2 regions of the Marinomonas algicola genome follow, and region 2 is predicted to be linked to the other one. Evidence: predicted binding sites of a transcription regulator. Region 2 holds the regulator's gene; the other holds the start of a gene.
What was found. The regulator PhoB, encoded in region 2, activates phosphate uptake and scavenging genes when phosphate is short. The targets are predictions, from matches to a motif close to TGTCATANNNNTGTCANA.

Region 1: the regulator PhoB is predicted to act here: its motif matches at 2,611-2,628, upstream of IEZ33_RS12540 (UDP-2,3-diacylglucosamine diphosphatase).

The regions. Positions count from the first base shown of each region.
Region 1 is NZ_CP061941.1:2,734,955-2,738,797, reverse strand. Features, by position in the region: gene IEZ33_RS12555 (RNA recognition motif domain-containing protein) at 1-173, shown strand, start outside; gene IEZ33_RS12550 (hypothetical protein) at 489-737, shown strand; gene IEZ33_RS12545 (GNAT family N-acetyltransferase) at 860-1,333, shown strand; gene IEZ33_RS12540 (UDP-2,3-diacylglucosamine diphosphatase) at 1,577-2,398, opposite strand; gene IEZ33_RS12535 (PEP-CTERM/exosortase system-associated acyltransferase) at 2,873-3,694, shown strand; gene IEZ33_RS12530 (class I SAM-dependent methyltransferase) at 3,731-3,843, shown strand, end outside.
Region 2 is NZ_CP061941.1:4,233,334-4,237,176, forward strand. Features, by position in the region: gene IEZ33_RS19465 (chorismate--pyruvate lyase family protein) at 1-268, shown strand, start outside; gene ubiA (4-hydroxybenzoate octaprenyltransferase) at 265-1,119, shown strand; gene phoB (phosphate regulon transcriptional regulator PhoB) at 1,204-1,902, shown strand; gene phoR (phosphate regulon sensor histidine kinase PhoR) at 1,906-3,213, shown strand; gene IEZ33_RS19485 (response regulator) at 3,265-3,843, opposite strand, start outside.

The DNA.
Region 1 (3,843 bases), 1.5 Mb from region 2:
CCGCATATGGCGACGTTGACGCTTGCGATTTAGTATTAGACCAAACAACAGGTAAATCGAAAGGTTTTGCTTTTGTTGAAATGCCAAATGAAGATCAAGCTCGCAAAGCCATTGCGAACTTACACGAAGCCATGGTTGATAAAAGCCGCATCCGAGTCAAAATCTCTCAGTAATGCTATCAAGAACTCTATATTGATGCTTTTCCCTTATTTTATCTAAGGGGAAGGCTCTGTTTAGGTCACACCTTCCTGTCAATCCCGTCTCTAGCCATGCTTAAGTTCACAAAAGGTGCTGACTTCAGGCCGATAAAACCCTTTACTATCGTCATACTCCATTTGAACATAAAAAAACCTTTGTCTTAGTGGGATGAAGTTTCTTGAACATTATGATGATTCACGTTAAATCGATTAAAAAAGCCTAGTGTTTCTTTAACCTAGCTATGACAACAGGTATCCTATGCCGTTTACAATGCGAATGAGACTAGGTGAATGATCAACGATAATGAAGTAATTGAAACGCTAGAAGAGTTAGAGGCGTTTCTTTTGGTAATTGAAAATGGTGGTTTAGGTTTAAATAATGTGGGTGGGATTGCTTTGGCGACCAACAATACTAATGGTCGACCTTTTGTTGCGGTATTAGATGACAATCACCAGTTATTACTAGGACGTTGGGTCACACAAGATGTTTTTGATTCTGGCAAAGATCTTGTTCGAAAAGGCCCAAAAAAACGCCATTAATTAACGACTTTATTGATCAAGAGGGTGAATCGATTTGCTAACTTGGCCTAGACTAGAGACCTTGTTAGTGGTCGCAAGCAACCCTTCTATCAATTCAATGTATCAAATGAGGAGGTATGAATATGGTTGTGCTTAGGGACATGTGCGAGCAAGAATACCCTATGTATTGCGAGTATTTCATTGATGACTACAGTAGGGAAATCTCTAAAAATTATGGGCATTCTAAAGCACTTGCTATTGATATAGCCAAAAAAGATCTTGACCGTAGCTTTCCCAATGGTCTTGCTGGCAACGAGCATTCATTATTGTGCATTGATGCTGAAATGGGTGAGAAGATACGCCATGTAGGTTATCTTTGGCATTCTGTTAATGTCGCCGACAAGTCTACCTTTATCTATGACTTTTATGTGTCAGTCGAGTACCAAGGATTAGGGATAGGTAAGGAAGCCATGTCGGTGTTAGAAAAACAATTGCAAGCCAAAGGTATCACCCAAATTAAACTAAGAGTGGCTTACCATAATGAACGAGCACTTAAGTTATACAAAGAAGTGGGCTTTGTTGTGACAGGTTTTAATTTGTCTAAGAACATTGGCTGAAAGGCTTAAATGAATCCAAAATCCAGTTTTAAAACGCCTTTAAATTGTACTGATATTCTGCATTTAGGCTTAGTTGTCTTACATTTCTCAAGCAACAGCCACTCTTTTTTCAAGTAATGGCCACTTTCGTTTATTACTCTCTGCTTTTTTTTGGCATTTTTGAGCTTAAGCGGTGCTTTGTAACCCACGTGTGTGGGAGTAAAAGATGGAACCTTATTGATATCGGGTTTCGTCACTGTGTTGTTATGTGTATTTGATTGGCCGAGACCTTGTATTTGGGGTTGTGCCCCAATGGGTTTCCTGTTTTGGTTCTTCGGCTATAATATGAGGGTTCTCTGACCAATGAAGTAAGCTGAAAACACCTTGTTCATTTTCAACCAGGGCTGAGCAGTATTCAACCCAGTCACCGTCGTTACAATAAAGTCTGCCGTCTTGTTGGCGAAAAGAAGCGTAGTGTATATGACCGCAAATGTAGCCATCTACATGATGATGCTCAGCTGACTTTAAGGCGGCTTGCTCGAAACGGCCAATGAATTGTTTTGCTTTATTTATGTGGTTTTTGATGTAGTTTGCAAAAGACCAGTAGGGGAGACCAATTAACTTCCTCGCCCAATTGATCGTGTTGTTTAACTTGAGCATTATTCCGTGAGCCCGATCGCCAATCGCTAATAACAAAGGACTGATTTTAACCACCTGATCAAACTCATCGCCATGGCTAACGTAGAAACGTCGACCATCAACACTGGTATAAATATCGTTTAATTTAATATCAATACTCGCAATACTTTGCCCTGCTAACTGTCTAAAAAAAGCATCATGATTACCAGGTATGTAGATGACTTTTGTTCCTGTTTTAGCTTTTTGCATGATTAGGCTGATAATCCTTCTATGTTCATCGGTAAAATACGCCTTTTTCTGCATTTCATATAAGTCAATAATATCACCTACTAAATATAAAGTGTCGCATTCTACTCTATTAAGAAAATCGATCAGGTGATTTGCTTGGCAGGCACGCGTGCCTAAATGAACATCTGAGATAAATACAGAGCGGTAACGGGTTTGCATTTTACTTTCCTTTAGCCTCAAAAAGGTCCAAATACTGCGTATGGGATTCATTTATGCTAATGGTGAAAAATGTCACTTCTAAGTCAATTTGGCTACGGTTTTATTAAAAAATGGGAAGGTGATTTATTAAAGGAAACCGTTTTCTTTTTTCTTAACTCTATAATCGTTTAATAGGTTTTCTTATAGCGATTTACAACTGAGCATGGATCGCTTTTCATATTAATTTAATCAAAGTAAAGAATACTATTTTTGCTTTTCAGCATTAAGCAAAAAAAACTGGTTTTCTAGGATTCCGATACAGTTGATTCATTCTCTTTTACTCAATAATACTGAGGCCCTATATTTAATGAAAATATCAAAACCCTTGGTTGGTTTTTTTCATTCTAATTATTTTTGAATATAAGTTATCTTATGGGTTTGTTATAATAATTTGAAACGACCATTTCATTATCAAACAGTAGGGACTCACCATTAATGGCCTCTAAATTTATTAAGCGAGCTGTTCGACATTCCTTCGTTAAGCCTATGGTCGAGTCAGTAAAGCAAGTGGTTGTTAATTACAAAACGGTTCAGCTTACTCGGCATTTTAGTCAATATTTCTTACCTGTTGCTGTTCAAAGTCACAGTGAGTTGGTCGTAAGTCAACAGCTGCGCCATAAGGTATATTGTGATGAAATGAATTTTCTACCTTTGTCGTCAGATAAAATTGAGCAGGATGAAATGGATCATCATTCCTATCATTGTTTTATAAAGCACATCTCAAGCGACGTATGTGCAGGGACAGTACGTATCGTCCATTCAAAAGAAACGGCTAATCTCCTCCCTATAGAAGTGCATTGCAAAGAGTTATTAGAGCAATGTGTTATTAAACCCAATGATTTTCCTCGTGACCAATTAGGGGAAATTTCTAGATTAGCCGTAGATTCCCAATTTCGCCGACGACAACATGAAAAAGAGGCTCGCATTGATCTTGATGAATGTGTTGAAGCCGATCTTATTACGGAAAAAGAGTTGCGCACTTTTCCATTAATCTCTCTCGCAGTGTATTTGGCGGCCGGTAATATCTGCCAATTTAAAAATATAGAACATATTTTTGTGATGATGGAACCCAGACTTGCCAAAAGGCTGTCTTCAGTGGGCTTTACATTTCAGAAAATCGGTCCAGAAATTGATTACCATGGTATGAGAGCGCCATATTATTGCAGGATTTCAGAGTTAGCCGATAACATGCCCAAAAACTTTAGAGCGCTTTATAAGCATTTGGGTATGGCATTATCATCAAAGTTTGACGATTGAATTTATAATCAAAATTTTTAAAAGGTACATAAAAAAATGAGTGATAAATCGGTTAGTTCAACCGCCTTTACTGTCTTACAAGGCTTGGTTTATATGGGGCTTTATTCGGATCATAAATATTTGGTCAGTGAAGAAACGTGCTTAAACGC
Region 2 (3,843 bases):
CATTATCCCAGCAAGCGCTTTAATTGGGCATTGGCGTCATTTAAGCCAACTGAAAAGCCAATCTCTGGGAGGCTTTCTATTCAAAGACAAAAAGTTAGTACGGAGTCCTATCGAAATAGTCTCTCTTCCAAGCAACGTATTTAATAACGTCAATGAAGCGGTTTGGGCTCGCCGATCGATTTTTAAACAGTACAATAAAGGCGTTTTAGTAAGTGAAGCCTTCTTACCCGCCATCACAACATTACCAGTGACACAGTTAATATTATGACAAAACTCCAAGCTTATCTTCAGCTTACTCGTTTCAACAAACCCATTGGTTCACTGCTGCTACTTTGGCCCACTCTATGGGCTCTTTGGGTATCTAGTAATGGCGACCCAGACTGGAAAATCGTCATCATTTTTATGCTTGGTGTCTTTTTTATGCGCTCCGCAGGCTGTGTCATCAATGATTATGCCGATAGACATGTGGATAGCGGTGTGGAGCGAACAAAGAATCGCCCTCTCCCTTCCGGTACGGTTTCTGAAAAAGAAGCTCTATTACTGTTCTCCGTTCTTTGTCTATGCAGCTTCGGTTTAGTCTTAATGACGGATATGAAAACCGTTTTACTCTCTTTCATTGGACTTGGACTCGCGGCTTTGTATCCATTTATGAAGCGCTACACTCATTTGCCTCAATTGTTTCTTGGACTGGCTTTTTCATGGGCTATTCCAATGGCATACAGCGCTCAAGGAGGTTCACTAACGGACCCTGTCTTATGGATGATATTTGTCTCTAATGCACTATGGACCATTGCTTACGATACTTACTATGCTATGGTTGATCGAGATGACGATTTAAAACTTGGCATCAAATCAACAGCCATTTTATTTGCGCAAAATGATTTACTCATTATCACTGTATTGCAAGGACTGGCTCTTTCTCTATTAATGTGGGTTGGTGTACTGAAATCCTTTTCTTTCATTTATTTTCTCAGTCTGATCGTCGCCGCTATTTTGTTCTCTTTACAGTATAAACAAGCTAAAAATAGAGAGCGGCAAGCTTGCTTTACCTCGTTCTTAGACAATAACCGTATTGGATACTGTATATTTTTAGGCATTGTATTGAACTATCTTTTATAAATATAAGACACAAATATGACAGTTTCATCTAATTGTCATATTCAAGGTCTTTAATAGGGATATTACGATTTAGGGGTAGATGCTGTGACGAGTAAAACTGTATTAATAATTGATGATGAATCATCAATACGAGAAATGATTGCCATTGCACTGGAAATGGCGGGATATAATTACTTTGAGGCGGAAAACAGCCAACAAGCTTACGAAATCATCATTGATAATAGGCCCGACCTCATTCTTTGTGACTGGATGATGCCCGGGGGCAGTGGTATAGAGCTAACCAGACGGTTAAAGCGAGATTCTCTTACCGCAGAAATACCTGTGATTATGCTAACCGCTAAAAGCGAAGAAGATAACAAAATTCAAGGTTTAGAAGTGGGTGCGGATGATTACATCACTAAGCCTTTTTCTCCTCGAGAACTCGTGGCTCGCTTAAAAGCCGTTCTACGCCGTGCCAACCCTCAAGGCGTAGACGAGCCTATTGAAGTCGATGGGCTATTATTAGACCCTGTAAGCCAACGTGTTACTATTGGTACAACGCCACTTGAAATGGGCCCGACAGAGTACCGCTTACTCAAATTTTTGATTACCCATCAAGAAAGAGCGTATTCCAGAGCACAGCTTCTGGATCAAGTCTGGGGGGGAAATGTTTATGTAGAAGAACGTACCGTTGATGTACATATTAGACGCTTACGAAAAGCAATCGGCGAAACTCATGATTACCTAATCCAAACGGTTCGAGGAACGGGTTATCGATTTTCAAGTAAACGAACTCCGCAGTAAATTATGAAAACGATTTGGCAACAGGCTTTTATTCGCTGGACACTGGGATTAGTTGTCAGTTTCACCATTGGCATCTTAATAGGCAAATTATTTATGTGCCTATTCTTATTTGTGCTGTTTGGACTGTGCTCCAATTTATATCAGCTGTATCAATTCCACAGCTGGGTTCGTCGGCTAGGAAAAGCCTCCCCACCAGAAGCATCAGGAATTTGGGGCGACGTGTTTGATGCTGTGTATCGACTGCAAAAGAAGCAAAGAAAATCTAAAAAACGCATGCGACGCGCACTTTCTCGAATAGAAAACTCCACCTCGGCACTGAAAGAAGGTGTCATTATGGCGGACAATTTAGGGAACCTTGAGTGGTGGAACGCGTCTGCGGGGCAATTTTTAGGTTTGATGAAACCCGTCGACAGAGGGCAACCGGTCACCAATATCGTCCGCAATCCAGAGTTCTTCCGCTATTTTACTCAGAAACGTTTCTCCGAACCTTTAGTTATTAAATCGCCGTCTCAAGAAGGCATTTATTTAGAAATTCAAACCACTCTGTATGATCAGAATGACCATCTTATTTTTGTCAGAGATGTGACGCGCTTGCATCTTCTAGAGCAAATGCGTAAAGACTTCGTTGCCAATGCATCCCATGAGCTCAAAACACCGTTAACGGTCATTAAAGGTTATTTGGAAACCCTGGATATGTTTAAGGACTCATTACCGAAGAGCATGCAAAAAGGTGTTGACAATATGACCACGCAATCAAACCGTATGGAACAGTTGATTGAAGACCTACTATTACTTTCACGTTTAGAAAGTAATGATAAAAGAGACATCGATCAATGGCATGACATCAACGAATTAGTCAACAATGTGGTGGATTCCGTCCAAGCCATAGGCACCAAACATACTATTCACATCGTGATCCGTTCAGAGTGTAGGCTGTATGGCTCTTATCGAGAGCTCTATAGCGCTTTTTCAAACCTTGTTGTGAATGCCATAAAATATTCCCCTGACGGAGGCAACATTACTATAAAATGGGAAAATCATTTAGATGAAGGCATTTTTTCGGTATCAGATGAAGGTCTAGGCATTGAAGCGAGATACATTCCACGTTTAACAGAACGTTTTTTTCGTGTCGATAAAGGTCGAGGCTCAAACACAGGAGGCACTGGGCTCGGACTTGCCATTGTTAAACACGTACTTTTACATCACGATGCTAAGTTACTTATCACTAGCCAACCAGGGCAGGGTAGCGTTTTTTCCTGTCACTTTTCAGGGAAGCGTATCCAACAGCCTTTAGCTCATAAAGAACAATAAAATCATGATAAATTCGGTTTTATGGTTCGATAAGTGAGAGCGCTATCCCTATTAAAGGCTCTTAAATAAAGCGTCAATAAATTTCTCTTTTACGTCATCCTGATCAATTAAACCCAAGGTCACGGTTAAAAAAGTGGAATCGTGTTTTTTCTCTGTCGTCGCCACACTTTGCACATAATAATTCAGTCGATTTACCGTACCCGAAAACTCCAAGTCCAATACAGACTGCCCCAATACCGCGGGAACAACGTCATCACTTTTAATTAATAATGTCGCTTCTGATTTAGCGAACTGAATCACCATACAGCGAAATTGTTTTCCTTCAAAGCGCACCATGGTGGGAATTTTCACATCTTTAATTGTGGCCACTTTTGCTGTAATAGCTGGCTTTGAGGCTGTTGCAGAGCCTGTTTTTGTCCCACCCAACAACACATCTAAAGAGCCTGCCGTATGACTTGTCATCCCCCCCTTTTTAGCCTTTGATGCACCACCTGTCATAGCGGCTAGAGCATCCGTTGCCGCAGGATTACGACTGGCTTGTGAGGTTAACGCGGACACTAAATCATGCTTCTTGGCAGCGGCCATAACCTTATTAATTAATTGCTCGCTAGAAAAAGGTTTTCCAAGATA